3 regions of the Rahnella sp. WP5 genome follow, and region 2 is predicted to be linked to each of the others. Evidence: riboswitches for the same ligand, from Rfam matches in the RefSeq annotation. Region 2 holds a riboswitch; each other region holds the start of a gene.
The links. Region 2 has a riboswitch for thiamine pyrophosphate ahead of thiB (thiamine ABC transporter substrate binding subunit). Riboswitches for the same ligand answer to the same signal wherever they lie in the genome.
Positions count from the first base shown of each region.

Region 1: it holds a riboswitch for thiamine pyrophosphate, as region 2 does, so the genes downstream of both, thiM (hydroxyethylthiazole kinase) here and thiB (thiamine ABC transporter substrate binding subunit) in region 2, are expected to answer to the same signal.
Region 3: it holds a riboswitch for thiamine pyrophosphate, as region 2 does, so the genes downstream of both, thiC (phosphomethylpyrimidine synthase ThiC) here and thiB (thiamine ABC transporter substrate binding subunit) in region 2, are expected to answer to the same signal.

Region 1 is NZ_KN050720.1:709,304-714,689, forward strand. Features, by position in the region: gene EX31_RS20380 (GntR family transcriptional regulator) at 1-496, shown strand, start outside; gene EX31_RS20385 (hypothetical protein) at 619-1,467, shown strand; gene thiD (bifunctional hydroxymethylpyrimidine kinase/phosphomethylpyrimidine kinase) at 1,475-2,275, opposite strand; gene thiM (hydroxyethylthiazole kinase) at 2,272-3,081, opposite strand; TPP riboswitch at 3,116-3,214, opposite strand; gene EX31_RS20400 (glycosyltransferase family 2 protein) at 3,505-4,494, shown strand; gene EX31_RS20405 (class I SAM-dependent methyltransferase) at 4,525-5,163, shown strand; gene EX31_RS20410 (hypothetical protein) at 5,148-5,386, shown strand, end outside.
Region 2 is NZ_JQJR01000006.1:242,514-247,899, forward strand. Features, by position in the region: gene sgrT (glucose uptake inhibitor SgrT) at 103-288, opposite strand; gene sgrR (HTH-type transcriptional regulator SgrR) at 391-2,052, shown strand; TPP riboswitch at 2,093-2,208, shown strand; gene thiB (thiamine ABC transporter substrate binding subunit) at 2,252-3,235, shown strand; gene thiP (thiamine/thiamine pyrophosphate ABC transporter permease ThiP) at 3,211-4,821, shown strand; gene thiQ (thiamine ABC transporter ATP-binding protein ThiQ) at 4,805-5,386, shown strand, end outside.
Region 3 is NZ_JQJR01000025.1:16,422-21,807, forward strand. Features, by position in the region: gene EX31_RS16805 (HesA/MoeB/ThiF family protein) at 1-21, opposite strand, end outside; gene thiE (thiamine phosphate synthase) at 14-667, opposite strand; gene thiC (phosphomethylpyrimidine synthase ThiC) at 664-2,628, opposite strand; TPP riboswitch at 2,751-2,877, opposite strand; gene EX31_RS16820 (Rsd/AlgQ family anti-sigma factor) at 2,951-3,466, opposite strand; gene nudC (NAD(+) diphosphatase) at 3,566-4,342, shown strand; gene hemE (uroporphyrinogen decarboxylase) at 4,414-5,386, shown strand, end outside.

The DNA of each region.
Region 1 (5,386 bases), on a different contig from region 2:
GGTTCAGGTTTTACCGCAACGCGGCACCTATGTAATGAAAATTTCCTCCAAGCGGGTTGCCGACGGACGCTTCATTCGCGAAGCAGTCGAAACCGCCGTGGTACGCCGTGCAGCCATGGTCGCCACCGATAAAGATCTGGCCTTGCTCGAACATAATCTTGAGCGTCAGACGCTGGCGGCAAAGAGTCAGCAAACGCAGGAATTCCTGCTGCTGGATGATGAGTTCCACCGCACGATTGCGCAGATCATCGACTGCCGCCTGGCATGGGAAACCGTCGAGCACATCAAAGCGACAATGGATCGCGTCCGCTTTTTGACACTCAGTAAAGTGTCACCGCCGGAAAATCTGATTGCACAACATTATGCGATTTTTGACGGGCTGAAAGCGCATGACCCGGACGCCGCTGAAAAAGCTATCCGCATTCATTTGCAGGAAATGATTTCCACCATTACCCCGATTGCCGAACAGAACAGTGACTGGTTTGATGCCGAGTAAGTAAAAGGACGTTGTAATACACAAACAGTGAACGACAGCGATCAAATTTTGCGGGTTATCCCTAAAATCTGTATGACAACTTGGTGTAAGCTGTAAACCACATCAATATCGTGGATACTTTTATGCCAGCCGCAGCCGCCCTGAAAAAAAGCTACTACAGTGCCGATCAGTCACTGTCCCTCTCCCAGCTCGATAACGAGAAAATCACCCAGATCGTTCACGATCTGGACGTGGCAGAAAGCGAAAAAGAACATTACGTCACGGGCTGGATGGGACAGAACAGCGTGGTACTGGTGAGAAATTATCAGGACAAACGGGGCACTTCCAGCGGCCTGGTGATGTCACGTGGCAACCGTTACAAACTCACCGTTCAGGCCATCACTTTCCGCATCCCCAAAGTGCTGCTGTGGGTCACATTCCGCCGTAAGCCCCGCACCATGACCGTTATTGCCTATAACAAGCTGGGTGAGCAGGCGACCGGCCTGCAACAGTTCATGCATGTGCAGGATCCTGAACTCAGGGAGAAACTGGAACAGGACTGGCGTGAACTGAACGATTATCTCGGCATGGCCTGCTGGCAGATGGATAACAACCGCCCGCAGTGGCGCCAGTTGTATGCGGATATCACGCCGCAAGCCCTCCTGACGCTGGCTGAATCACCGTGGTTCAGTGGCAAAAAACTGCAAAAGGATGGCGAATTTGAAGGGCTGTGGTCACACGGACAATTTATTGGCCGCCGCAGCGGTGAGCATGCGGCATTGCTGCTGTCGTGGCAGGACGAGGAGAACGACGATATTGCCAGCTATCTGTTTGAACGGATGTCAGCAACTAAAATCCGCGTCATGCTGCGCCCGCGTAAAGAAGAAAAATTCTATCCGCTGAACCCGTTTGATGCCGTTCATTTGCAACAGGCGCTGACGAAATTTCATCAGGTTGAACAGGCGCTGAGCGAAACCCAGCACCAGGCATAATCCGCGGTTACCACCAGCGGTGGAAATGATGCACAGGCCCGATACCGTGGCCGACTTCCAGTGAGTCGGCCTGCATCAGCGCCTGCTGTAAATAGGCTTTGGCTTCGCGTACCGTATCGGCCCAGTTGTGATGACGCGGACGTAACGCGGCCAGCGCGGCCGACAGCGTGCAACCGGTGCCATGAGTATGTCGGGTATTCACACGCGGCGCAGTAAACCGCTCGCGGGAACCGGTCACAAACAACCAGTCAGGGCTTTCCTCATCACTCAGATGTCCCCCTTTCATCAGCACGGCACCACATCCCATCGCCAGTAAGGCTTCTCCCTGCTCACGCATTTCGGTTTCATTCGCCGCCACCGCACATTCCAGTAACGCCGCCGCTTCGGGCAGATTTGGCGTAATAATGGAAGCCTGCGGGATCAGCAAACGACGCACGGCATCCACGGCCTCCGGCAGCAGTAACGGATCGCCACTTTTCGCCAGCATCACGGTATCCAGCACCACAAACGGCGGCTGATAATGTCTGAGTCGCTCCGCAACCGCCTCCACAATCTGACTGTTCGCCAGCATGCCGATTTTCGCACTGTCGATCCGCACATCGCTCAGTACGGAATCGAGCTGTGCTGAAACGAAATCTGGCTCAATGTTATAGACCGACTGCACACCACGGGTGTTCTGCGCCACCAGCGCGGTGATCACACTGGTGCCGTACGCACCCAGCGCCGAGAAGGTTTTCAAATCCGCCTGGATCCCCGCCCCGCCACTCGGATCTGTGCCTGCAATCGTCAGTGCATTAATACGTTTCATTGCATTTCCTCGCCGTTCAGCCATTCTTCGCCCATTAAATACAGATTATCGAGGTATTCAGGCGTGAAACTGCCCGGCCCCTTCACGACCGCACAGGCGCGCTCGCCGGCACAGGACATCACCCGGCAGGCGGCGGCCACGTTATCCAGGCGATCACCCGGCAAAGCCACAAAGGCCGCCACCACCGCAGATAATGCGCATCCGGTACCCACCACGCGGGTCATCATCGGATGTCCGCCAGCCACCGCCCAACTGCGCATCCCGTCGGTGACGTAATCGGTTTCACCCGTCACAGCCACTACCGCGCCGGTCTCCCGCGCCAGTTGCTGTGCGGCAGGTAAGGCAGAAAGGGAATCATCACCGCTGTCCACGCCGCGCCCGGACGCACTGAGGCCGCTGAGAGCCAGGATTTCCGAGGCATTACCGCGGATTGCGGCAGGTTTAAGTGTGATGATTTCACGACAGAATTCTGTACGCCAGCTTAGGCCACCGACGGCAACCGGATCCAGCACCCAGGGCTTTCCGGCCTGACTGGCTGCGTGAATAGCCGCCCGCATCGCATCGGCATGGGGATGTGTCAGCGTGCCGACGTTCACCAATAAGGCATCGGCAATGGCGCCAAATTGCGCCGCTTCGGCGGGATCAACCACCATCGCCGGAGATGCACCCAGCGCCAGCAGGACATTGGCGGTAAAAGATTGCACCACGTCGTTGGTCAGGCAATGAACCAGCGGCGCTGAAAGGCGGAGTTGTTTGAGAGAAGTGGCGGCTAAGGTGCCGGGCAAAAAGGTAGGTCGGGTATTCATAAATCTCCCCACCGGCACTCAGGAAGGCGGTATCAGGAGAGATACCTGACTTCCCTACGCTGGCATAATCCAGATCAGGTAATACGGGTAAAATCTCAGCCCTGCTTTGCAGCGGGCACCCCGAGTCAAGGGAACATTATTGGCGGCGAAGGTCAGAAGATCAATCAGGAAATGCGTTAAAAACCACTGTTCTCTAATAGGACAGTATTAACATATCCATTGGTTTGACAGGAATACCCTTACTAAGGCGGCTTTTCATTAATATGTTATTTTTGCCACAAGCATCACATATACCTGCTAATCTATATCAAATACCGTCTGGTTTTATATATGCTTAAGAATATCTATAAGTGCTTTTACTTATTGAAATGATTATATTAAATTCATGAATAATATACATCAGCGTTAGCAGAGGAATGTGATGTGAAATTAATTATACAAATACCTTGCTTTAATGAAGGTGGCACGTTGGCTATTGCTCTGAATGCCTTGCCCCGGCATGTTGAAGGCTTTGATAGCGTTGAATGGCTGATTATTGATGATGGCAGCTCAGACGATACCATCGACGTGGCCAGGAAAAATGGCGTAGACCACATAGTCAGGCATAAGACCAATAAAGGCCTGGCTTATGCATTCATGACAGGAATTGATGCCTGTTTAAAATTTGGTGCCGACGTCATCGTCAATACTGATGCCGATAATCAATATAATGCAGATGATATTCCGAAATTAGTTGCCCCAATACTCTCGTCACAGGCAGAATTTGTTATTGGGGAACGTCCAATTCAGGCAATTGAACACTTCTCACCTTTGAAGAAATTACTTCAAAAACTAGGGAGTTGGGTTGTGCGGACGGCCAGTAAAACGGATATTCCTGACGCGCCCAGTGGTTTTCGTGCAATTAACCGCGAAACGGCTCAAAAGCTTATAGTTTTCAGTAATTATACTTATACCCTTGAAACTATTATCCAAGCCGGACAGAAAAACATCTCTATCACATCCGTACCTATCAGAGTAAATGATGACTTACGCCCTTCCCGACTGGTGAAAAGTACATTTTCATATATCAAAAGAAGCGTAATCACAATTATAAGAATATTCGTGATCTATCGTCCATTCAGATTTTTTGGAACCATTGGCTTGACACTTTTCACCATTGGATTTTTGATCGGACTACGTTTCTTATTCAAATACTTTACGGGAGATGGCACAGGAAATATACAGTCTCTAATTTTGGCATCTATCTTGTTGGGGATGGGATTTCAGACCTTGCTGATTGCATTCGTTGCAGATTTGCTTTCTGCTAACAGAACATTACTTGAAGATTTAAGATTTAAAACCGCACAACTGCACAACAGAAATCCTCAACCTTTGGCAAAAAAAAATTATCCACCTGAAAAAGATCAATTATAAAACTAGAAAATTATTACAATAGGAAAAATGATGGCTATAAAAATTGCTGGTGGTAAAACTGAAGATGGTATTGTTGTAGGTAATAATTACGATAAATATGCTTCTAAAAATCCAATAGTACGCTGGATGATGAAAGGGTTCGAGAATTCTCTTTCAGGACTTGTTGCAACCGTTGATCCTCAGACGATCCATGAAGTTGGATGTGGCGAAGGATATTGGGTTCTTAAGTGGAATAAAGAGGGAATTGATGCGAGGGGGTGTGACTTTTCACAACAAATTATTAGTATTGCACAAGAAAACTCATCCTCAGAAAATTTGCCCGCTTCATTATTCAAAACAAGAAGTATTTATGACCTCAATAAATCTGAGGATTCTGCGGAGCTGATTGTCTGTTGCGAGGTGCTGGAGCATCTGGAAGATCCTGAAGCAGGCTTAAAGGCAATAAAAAAAGTAGCCGATAATTATGTCATATTAAGTGTTCCCAGAGAGCCTTTGTGGCGAGTACTTAACCTTGCCCGTGGGAAATATGTTAAGGATATTGGAAACACTCCCGGTCACTTACAACACTGGTCAAAAAAATCATTCATAGAATTAGTTGATAAACACTTCATTATTGTTGAAGTGAAAAGCCCATTACCATGGACAATGATTTTATGTCGCCAGCGTTAAAATTTAATAAATCGACGATAAATATCGCACTTAATATCCTGGGTAGCGGATTGGCAATAATCGGCGTCATTTTTGTCGTAGCACGCCTCCATAATTATTGGCAAAAAGCGGACATTCAATCTTTACCTCCTGTCTCTTGGTTATTGATTGGGTTTATGGCCATATGCTATGGCATAATAAATTTGTTACTTGCTATTGCATGGAAAAGCATCTTACTTCACTT
Region 2 (5,386 bases):
CAGTCGGTTCAGGAAAATGAGCATAAAAAAACCAGTGAGTTTCCTCACTGGCTGGTGACAATACACCATTACTCAGAAAATCGAATTTAGTCAGACCTGAAGTCACAGTCGCCGGCGGTATTGTTCGTCGTCCATCGTTTCCATATCCCACTGCGTGAGACGGGACAGAATATCCAGACGGTACTGCACCGGTACCCATGACAGCCAGTCTGCATGATTTTTAGAGGCGTTCTTTTTGATGGCTTCAAAATAACGCTGATAGAAACGGGCGTTCAGACTGCGTTTCATGATGATCTCCGGTTGTTCACAACAGGCTTTCGTTGAGAAACAGTATCGGCGTAATATGAGGAAAGATAAATTGATGAAGATCGGCCACGGAGTTCCTCTTTTATGTCCTCATCCCGTTTGCAACAACAGTTCATCCGCTTATGGCAAAGCTGTCACGGTGAAGAAACTGAAACGACATTACAGGCACTGTCAGAAGTCCTGAACTGTTCACGCAGACACATGCGCTCGTTGCTCAGCACCATGCAGGGACAGGGCTGGCTGACGTGGGATGCAGAGGCCGGACGCGGCAAACGATCCACGCTGAAATTTCTTTATACCGGGCTGGCACTCCAGCAACAGCGAGCTGAAGAGCTGCTGGAACAGGACAGCATTGATCAGCTGGTACAACTGGTCGGCGACAAAACCCTGGTGCGTCAGATGCTGCTGTCCCAGCTCGGGCGCAGCTTCCGTCAGGGCAAACATATTCTGCGCGTACTGTATTATCGCCCGCTGATGAATCTGCTGCCCGGCACCATGTTGCGCCGTTCAGAAACCCACATTGCCAGACAAATCTTTAGCGGCCTGACACGCATAAATGAGGAAAATGGGGAAGCAAAAGGCGATTTAGCCCATCACTGGCAGGAAGTTTCGCCGCTGCACTGGCGGTTTTATCTGCGCCCCGCCATTCATTTTCATCATGGTCGCGAACTCGAGATGGCAGATATTATCGCCACGTTTATTCGCCTGAAATCACATCCGCTGTTCAGCAACCTGAAATCAGTCACGACGCCCACGGCAAATGTCATAGATATCCACCTGAATGAACCCGACCGCTGGCTGCCGTGGTTGTTTGGCAATATCCACGCGATGATCCTGCCGCAGGAATGGCAGTCACTGCCTGATTTTGCCCGCCATCCGGTCGGCACCGGCCCTTACGCCGTGGTGCGTAATCTGAAAACACAGCTGCGCATCCGCGCCTTTGACGATTATTTTGGCTTCCGGGCACTGATCGACGAGGTGAATATCTGGGTATTACCGGAACTGAGTGAAGAGCTGGTGCATTCCGGCGTACAGCTTCAGGCTGATGAATCAGGCAAAAGCGAGCTGGAAAGTCGCCTTGAAGAAGGCTGCTATTTCCTGTTATTTGACCAACGTTCGCCGGTCGGACAATCTGAAGAAACACGCCAGTGGTTGTGCGATTTACTCAATCCCATCGCCTTACTGAATAATGCCGAACCGATTTACCAGCGCTACTGGTCTCCGGCGTATGGCCTGCTGCCGCGATGGCATCACAAAGCGCCCCGGCCACGTCCGCCCAAACCGCAAAACCTGACGCAGGTAACGCTGACATTTTACGGCGAGCATTCCGAACATCAGGCGATCTGCAACGCCCTGCGCCCGTTGCTGGCGGAAGAAGGTATCGAACTGATTATTCAGATAGTGGATTACGCAGTCTGGCACCGCGGCGATGCCAAAAGTGATCTGTGGCTCGGCAGTGCCAACTTCACCCTGCCGCTGGAGTTTTCACTGTTCGCGCATTTCTACGAATTGCCGCTGGCAAAGCATTGCTTTAGCGAAGAGATGAACGACGATGCCGCCCTGTGGCACGCCGGGAATTTATCGATGGCGAAATGGAGCCAGAAACAGACGGTCAGCCATCAGATCCATCCCCTGTTCCATCACTGGCTGGTGCTACAGGGGCAACGCAGTATGCGCGGCGTGCGTATGAACACCCTCGGCTGGTTCGACTTTAAATCCGCCTGGTTTGCACCACCGGACAGTTAATCGGACTATCGCATCGCGCCGTTAGTCTCTAGAATGACATCCGTTCTCAACGGGGTGCCAGCACTTGTGAAAGCAAGTTTAAATATGGCTGAGACCTGATACCCGTCGAACCTGATCCGGTTAATCCCGGCGGAGGGATTTGAGACTGCGCGATGCTTACTCAAAATCCTTTGCCCTTTCATTTTTTTGGAGCGCAAAGTTGAAAAAATTACTGTCCTGCCTGCTGTTACTTTCTGCACCTGCATTTGCGGCAAAACCTGTTCTGACGGTTTATACCTACGATTCTTTCTCTGCTGACTGGGGCCCCGGTCCCGCCATTAAAAAAGCCTTTGAAGCCCAATGCGGCTGCGAACTGAAATACGTGGCGCTGGAAGATGGCGTGTCTTTGCTCAACCGTCTGCGGATGGAAGGTAAAAACAGCAAAGCCGACATCGTGCTGGGGCTGGATAACAACCTGTTGCAGGCCGCTGAACAAACCGGTTTATTCGCCAAAGCACCGAAAACCAACGCCAGACTGACGGTGCCGGGCGGCTGGAATGACAGCACTTTCGTGCCTTACGATTACGGTTATTTCGCCTTCGTCTACGACAAAAATAAACTGAAGAATCCGCCAAAAAGCCTCGATGAACTGATCAACAGCGACCAGAAATGGAAAGTCATTTATGAGGATCCACGCACCAGTACACCGGGTCTGGGCCTGATGCTGTGGATGCAAAAAGTCTACGGCGATAAAGCGCCGCAAGCGTGGGAAAAACTGGCGAAGAAAACTGTCACCGTCACTAAAGGCTGGAGCGAGGCTTACGGTTTATTCCTCAAAGGCGAAAGCGACCTGGTGCTGAGCTACACCACCTCTCCGGCATATCATATTGTCGAAGAGAAGAAAGATAACTACGCCGCAGCCGATTTTACCGAAGGGCATTACATGCAGGTCGAAGTGGCGGGCCAGCTGGCAAACAGCAAGCAACCGAAACTGGCTGAACAGTTTATGAAGTTCGTCACTACGGAAGATTTCCAGAAAGTGATCCCGACCGGCAACTGGATGTATCCGGTGGTGGATACGCCGCTGCCTGACGCGTTTAAACAGCTGACGGTTCCGGCCAAATCTCTGCAATACAGCGCACAAGATGTCGCAACTCATCGTTCACAATGGATCCAGGCATGGCAGAACGCCGTCAGCCATTGATCCCCCGCTGGCTGTTGCCGGGCGTCATCGCATCACTGGCTATGTTGCTGGTGGCCGTACTGGCTTTAGGCTCTCTGTGGCGTCATGCGCCACAGATGAACGGCACCTCGCTCTGGCAGGATCCTTATCTCTGGCATGTGATCCGCTTTACTTTCTGGCAGGCGCTGCTTTCAGCGCTTTGCTCGGTGCTGCCCGCGATTTTGCTGGCACGCACCTTGTTCCGCCGCCGTTTTCCCGGCCGTCAGCTGTTACTGCGTTTATGCGCGATGACGCTGGTCTTGCCGGTTTTAGTCGCCGTGTTTGGCATCCTCAGTGTTTACGGAAGACAGGGCTGGCTGGCGCAAATTTGCGGCTGGCTGGGCATGGATTACCGTTTCTCGCCGTATGGTTTACAGGGCATTTTGCTGGCGCACGTGTTTTTCAATCTGCCGCTGGCAACCCGTCTTTTAGTGCAGGCACTGGAAAATATCGCCGTTGAGCAGCGCCAGCTCGCCGCACAACTCGGTATGAATATCTGGCAGCAATTCCGCTTTGTGGAATGGCCTGCCATTCGCCGGCAGATATTCCCCGCCGCCGCCTTAATCTTTATGCTGTGTTTCGCCAGCTTCGCCACGGTGCTTTCACTGGGTGGCGGTCCGCAGGCAACGACCATTGAACTCGCCATTTATCAGGCGCTAAGTTACGACTACGATTTAAGCCGCGCCGCCACGCTGGCCCTGATCCAGCTGTTTTGTTGCCTGGCGCTGGTGTTGCTCAGTCAGAAACTCAGTCAGGCGTTGCCGGTGGGCCAAACGCATTCTCAGCGCTGGCGTAATCCTGACGATTCCTGGCTGCGGCGCATCGCCGATGCCGTACTGATTGGCCTGGCGTTGTTGCTGATCCTGCCGCCGTTACTCGCCGTCATTACCGATGGCGTAAACCGTGCAGCGGTCGGTGTCTTGCAACAACCCGCGCTCTGGCAGGCATTATGGACATCCGTGCGTATCGCGCTCGGCAGCGGATTATTGTGTGTGCTGCTGACCATGATGCTGCTGTGGAGCAGCCGCGAACTGCGGTTACGCAAGAGAAATAGCTGGGCGCAGGCGATGGATCTGAGCGGCATGCTGATCCTCGCGATGCCGGGTATTGTGCTGGCGACCGGTTTCTTCCTGTTGCTCGGCGATACCACCGGTTTGCCACAATCGCCATGGCCGCTGGTGATCCTCACGAATGCGCTGATGGCCGTACCTTATGCATTAAAAGTGCTGGATAACCCGATGCGTGATGTGGCAGAACGCTACACGCTGCTGTGTCTTTCGCTGGATATGCATGGCTGGCAGCGGCTGCGCCGGGTTGAACTCAGCGTACTGAAACGCCCGATTGCGCAGGCACTGGCTTTCGCCTGTGTACTTTCGCTGGGGGATTTCGGTGTGATTGCCTTGTTCGGCAACGAGAATTTCCGCACCCTGCCGTTTTATCTGTATCAGCAGATTGGTTCCTACCGCAGCCAGGACGGCGCGGTGACGGCGCTGTTATTACTGCTGCTATGCTTCCTGTTATTCACCCTGATTGAGAAACTGCCGGGCCGCCATGCTGACGCTGAATAAACTGACGTATTTGTACGAACATCTGCCGATGCGCTTCGATTTACAGATCGACGCCGGTGAACGTGTGGCAATCCTCGGCCCGAGCGGCGCCGGGAAAAGTACCCTGCTGAGTCTGGTCGCCGGTTTTCTGGCGCCGGTCAGCGGGCAGATCCTGCTCAACGGCGCAGATCACAGCGTGACGCCACCGGCAAAACGTCCGGTGTCGATGTTGTTTCAGGAAAATAATCTGTTCTCGCATCTGACGGTGCGTCAGAACATGGGGCTGGGATTGCATCCGGGGCTGAAACTTACCGCGCAGCAGAAGCAGGAACTGGAAGAAATTGCCCGGCAGGTCGGGCTGACTGAATGTCTGGACCGGCTGCCATCACAACTTTCCGGTGGCCAGCGTCAGCGTGTCGCGCTCGCGCGTTGCCTGCTGCGCAGTCAGCCGGTTTTATTGCTCGACGAGCCCTTTTCAGCACTCGATCCGGCGCTGCGCAGTGAGATGCTGACGTTGCTGGATAAGGTATGTGAGCAACGCCATCTCACGCTGCTGATGGTGTCGCACAATCTGGATGATGCGGCA
Region 3 (5,386 bases), on a different contig from region 2:
AAAAGCCGCATCGTTAAACATCTTGCGGCACCTTGCTGGCGCATAAGGCCAGCAGTTGTGCCGTTGCTGCACGCCAGTCCGCCGCCTGCGTAATGGCACTGACGACGGCTATACTGCCGACGCCGCAGTCGAGAACCGACGCCGCGCGGTCGATGCTGATCCCACCAATGGCCACCGTCGGAAAGCTGCCATCGAGCTTCTTAACATGTCGGGTGAGTTCTGCCAGCCCTTGCGGCGCCGAAGGCATATCTTTGGTCTGCGTCGGGAAGATATGGCCGAGGGCGATGTACGAAGGATTCACCGCGACAGCGCGTGCCATTTCAGCATCGTCATGCGTGGAAACGCCCAGCCGTAAGCCGGCCTGACGGATAGCCTCAAGATCGGCAGTATCCAGATCTTCCTGACCCAAATGCACGCCATACGCCTGATGCTTGACCGCCAGACGCCAGTAATCGTTGATGAATAACCGCGCCTGATATTTTTTGCCGAGCGCGATGGCATCAATAATTGCTGGCTCGGCTTGCTCATCAGGCAAATCTTTCACACGCAGTTGCAGTGTTTTAACGCCCGCGTCCAGCAGACGGGCAATCCATTCCACGGTATCAACGACCGGATATAAACCGAGGTGGAATGGAACGGCAGGAAAGGATTGAGAGGACGGATTCATTTGCTGCTCTCCGAACTGAGGTTATCGGCCGGGTGATAAAGCTCACCGCCGCGCGAACGGAATTCGGCAGACATCTGCGCCATACCGGATTCAACGAGTTCTATTGGCTGGGCTTTGGCTTCAAGCGCAGCGGCGTAATCGCGAACTTCCTGAGTGATTTTCATCGAGCAGAATTTCGGGCCACACATCGAGCAGAAGTGTGCAACTTTGCCGGATTCCTGCGGCAGCGTTTCATCGTGGTAGGCGCGTGCCGTTGCCGGATCGAGAGCCAGATTAAACTGATCTTCCCAGCGGAATTCGAAACGCGCTTTTGACATGGCGTTATCGCGGATTTGGGCACCGGGATGGCCTTTAGCTAAATCGGCAGCATGTGCTGCGATTTTGTAGGTAATCAAACCCTGCTTAACGTCTTCTTTGTTCGGCAGGCCCAGATGCTCTTTCGGCGTGACATAACAGAGCATGGCGCAGCCAAACCAGCCAATCATCGCGGCGCCAATACCGGACGTGAAGTGATCGTAACCCGGCGCGATATCGGTAGTCAGCGGACCAAGGGTATAGAACGGGGCTTCGTGACAATGCTCGAGTTCTTCGGTCATGTTGCGGCGGATCATCTGCATCGGCACATGTCCCGGACCTTCGATCATCACCTGAACATCGTATTCCCAGGCAATTTTGGTCAGTTCGCCCAGCGTGCGTAATTCGGCGAATTGTGCTTCGTCATTGGCATCCTGAATCGAACCCGGACGCAGGCCGTCGCCCAATGAAAGCGAGACATCATAGGCGGCGCAGATTTCACAGATCTCGCGGAAATGCTCAAACAGGAAGCTTTCGCGATGATGTGACAGACACCATTTCGCCATGATCGAACCGCCGCGCGACACGATCCCGGTCAGGCGTTTGGCGGTCATCGGCACATAACGCAGCAACACACCGGCGTGAATGGTGAAGTAATCGACGCCTTGCTCGGCCTGTTCAAGCAATGTATCGCGGAATATTTCCCAGTTCAGATCTTCGGCCACACCGTTCACTTTTTCCAGGGCCTGATAAATCGGCACGGTGCCGATCGGTACCGGACTGTTACGCAGGATCCATTCACGGGTTTCATGTATATAACGTCCGGTGGAGAGATCCATTACGGTGTCCGCGCCCCAGCGTGTCGACCACACCAGTTTCTCCACTTCTTCTTCGATGGAAGATGTCACCGCCGAGTTGCCGATATTAGCGTTCACTTTCACCAGGAAATTACGCCCGATGATCATCGGCTCTGATTCAGGGTGGTTAATGTTGGCGGGAATAATCGCGCGCCCGGCTGCCACTTCCTGTCGCACAAACTCTGCAGTGATACTGGCGGGCAGATGCGCGCCAAAGCTTTCGCCGGGATGTTGCTGGCGCAGAACCTCGCCGCGGATCCGTTCACGCCCCATATTTTCGCGAATGGCGATAAATTCCATCTCAGGTGTGATGATGCCCTTGCGGGCGTAATGCAGTTGCGTGACATTTTTACCCGCAATGGCTTTGCGAGGGCGCGGCAGGTGTTCGAAGCGGAGGTGGTCCAGCCCGTCGTCCGCCAGCCGCTGCTGAGTAAAACCGGAACTGACCTGTGAAAGTTCCTGCGTGTCCGCACGCTCGTTTATCCAGCGGGCGCGTAATTTTCCCAGACCGGTATGCACGTCGATAACTGCCGCCGGATCACCGTAAGGTCCGGCGGTGTCGTAAACAGGAATTGCTTCGTTTTCTTCGAACTGCGGATTGTCTTTGCCGCCGCCGACCAGCGTCGGGCTGAGCTGGATTTCACGCATCGGCACGCGGATATCTTCGCGGTCAGCTTCAAGATAAATACGCCGGGAGTTGGGGAAAGCTTCGCCCTGCAAGCTGTCGATAAACGACTGCGCCTGCGCGCGTTGTTGACGGCGATTTGACGGTTTCTTTTCAGAAATAACGGGTTTTTGGGTACTCGACATAGCAAATTCCTCGCAAAAAAACGTGATGGAAAATTGCTTGTCAGGAGGTTTACGGCAGGAGTAAAAATGGGCGGTGCAGCACGGGCGGCCTTATGCAGGCAGATGCCTGATTGCGCTGAACGCATAACATTACTCTTGTTCCCTTCGCGGGTACTAACCCGATCAGGTTCCGCGGATCCCGAATTAACGGTCTCAGCCTGGCGTAATTCTCAACAGAAAATTATGCGCTAGGCACTCCGACAAGAAGCCTCAATATAGGAGGCGTTTTTTTAAACTACAAGTAAAACCATAACCCTGAGCAGGGTTTTATTGTGGCAACGTGTTAAGCCGGTCTGGCGAGATCAGGTTCATTTTCCGAAGGTGGCACACTCTCCGGGGCAGGCTCAAAAGCCATGATAATTAATTGATCTTCCAGTTGAAAACGGGCATCTAATGCCTCACCGATATCCGATAATGCATAGTGAAACGCGAAAGCATTGTCATCGTTAATATCAGTTTCTGTGTAACTGTCATGGAAAGCCATGATAGCTTCAGTATTCAGCTCCAGAGCAGGGTAGATTTTTGCCGCCTGTACTTTTTTCGGGCTGCCTGCGCCATCGACTTCTTCAATGATGCGTGGATAGAGATGAAAATGCCCGGCAGAAAGATAGTCGACCAGATGATGGCAAAAACTGTCCAGCGCCTTTTCATTCAAAGGTGTATGTTTTTCTTTATTGGGTTTCAGACCGACGAAAGTGCAGTACGAAACCAGCAGTTCTTTGCGTGCGTGCAGCCATTGATCCACTAACTCATTACTGCCACCAACGCGTTGGGTCAGTCTTTCCAGACGATTTAGCATGGTTGACTCCGTGAGCGACAAAAAAAGTAACCAAAAGTTACTAATATGTAAATATCTTACTCAGATTGTCAGTCCCGACGAGGTTATGCAACAACAATTATGGAATTACAGATTACTGAGCAACACAACGGTTGGTGGATCATCAGCCAGGAAGGCAAGCTATGGCTGCCTGAGGGTGAACTGCCGTTTGGCAGCGCCGCACAATTTTCTCTGACCGGTAAAACAGCGCGGCAGATCGGCGAATGGCAGGGCGAACCTTTCTGGCTGGTTCGTCAGACGATGCCAAACCATATGGTTTCCGCCCGTCAGTTGCTGGATCAGGATCGCGGATTATTCCAGTTGGTCGGGCGTGGTGTGCAGTTGTCAGAGTTTTACCGTTCTCACAAGTTTTGCGGTTACTGCGGACATGAAATGCACGTCAGCAAAACCGAGTGGGCTGCACTCTGCGGGCACTGTCGCGAACGCTATTATCCGCAGATTGCGCCCTGCATCATTGTGGCTATCCGTAAGGGGGATGAGATTTTGCTTGCGCAGCATGTCCGTCATCGTAATGGTATTCACACGGTTCTGGCGGGTTTCGTGGAAGTCGGAGAAACCCTGGAAGAAACTGTGGCACGTGAAGTGATGGAAGAAAGTAACATCCGGGTGAAAAATGTCCGTTACATCAGTTCCCAGCCCTGGCCGTTCCCCAATTCGCTGATGATGGCATTTATGGCGGATTACGACAGTGGCGACATACAGCATGACCCGAAAGAGTTGGTTAACGCGAACTGGTATCGCTTTGATGCATTGCCGCAGTTGCCACCGCCCGGGACGATTGCACGCCGCCTGATTGAAGACACCGTTGCCCTTTGTCGTGCCGAACACGAAGAGTAGAGGCGATTTTACGTGATAGAATGCTGTCAGATGATTGTCGGGCGGCCCGAATACTGAAGGAAAGAGCAAGAATGAATGAGTTGAAAAACGACCGTTACCTGCGTGCTTTGTTACGTCAGCCAGTGGACATTACACCGGTCTGGATGATGCGTCAGGCTGGTCGTTATTTGCCGGAGTACAAAGCAACCCGCGCTGAAGCCGGTGATTTTATGTCGCTGTGCAAGAATGCCGAGCTGGCCTGTGAAGTGACTTTGCAGCCGCTTCGTCGCTATCCGCTGGATGCGGCGATCCTGTTCTCTGACATCCTGACCATTCCTGATGCGATGGGGCTGGGGCTCTATTTTGAAGCCGGTGAAGGCCCGCGTTTTTCTTCACCACTGACGAATCGTGCCGATGTCGAAAAACTGCCGGTTCCGGATCCTGAAATGGAACTCGGGTATGTCATGAATGCCGTGCGTACCATCCGTAAAAACCTGCAAGGTGAAGTGCCGCTTATCGGTTTCTCCGGCAGCCCGTGGACGCTGGCGACGTATATGGTAGAAGGAGGCAGCAGTAAAGCCTTCACCAAAATCAAAAAGATGATGTACGCCGATCCGGCGACTATGCATCTGTTACTCGATAAAGTGGCAGACAGCGTCATTCTTTACCTTAATGCACAGATCAAAGCTGGTGCCCAGTCTGTGATGATTTTTGACACCTGGGGCGGCGTGTTGACTCCTCGCGATTACCGCGAATTCTCCCTGAACTATATGCACAAAATTGTTGATGGTCTGATCCGTGAAAACGAAGGACGTCGTGTGCCGGTGACTCTGTTTACCAAAGGCGGTGGTCAGTGGCTGGAAGCGATGGCCGCAACGGGGTGCGATGCGCTGGGTCTGGACTGGACCACCGATATTGCCGATGCACGCCGTCGTGTGGGTGACAAAGTCGCGATTCAGGGCAACATGGATCCTTCAATGTTGTATGCCTCGCCTGTGCGTATAGAACAGGAAGTGGAGACCATTCTGGCCGGTTTCGGCAAAGGCAATGGTCATGTGTTCAATC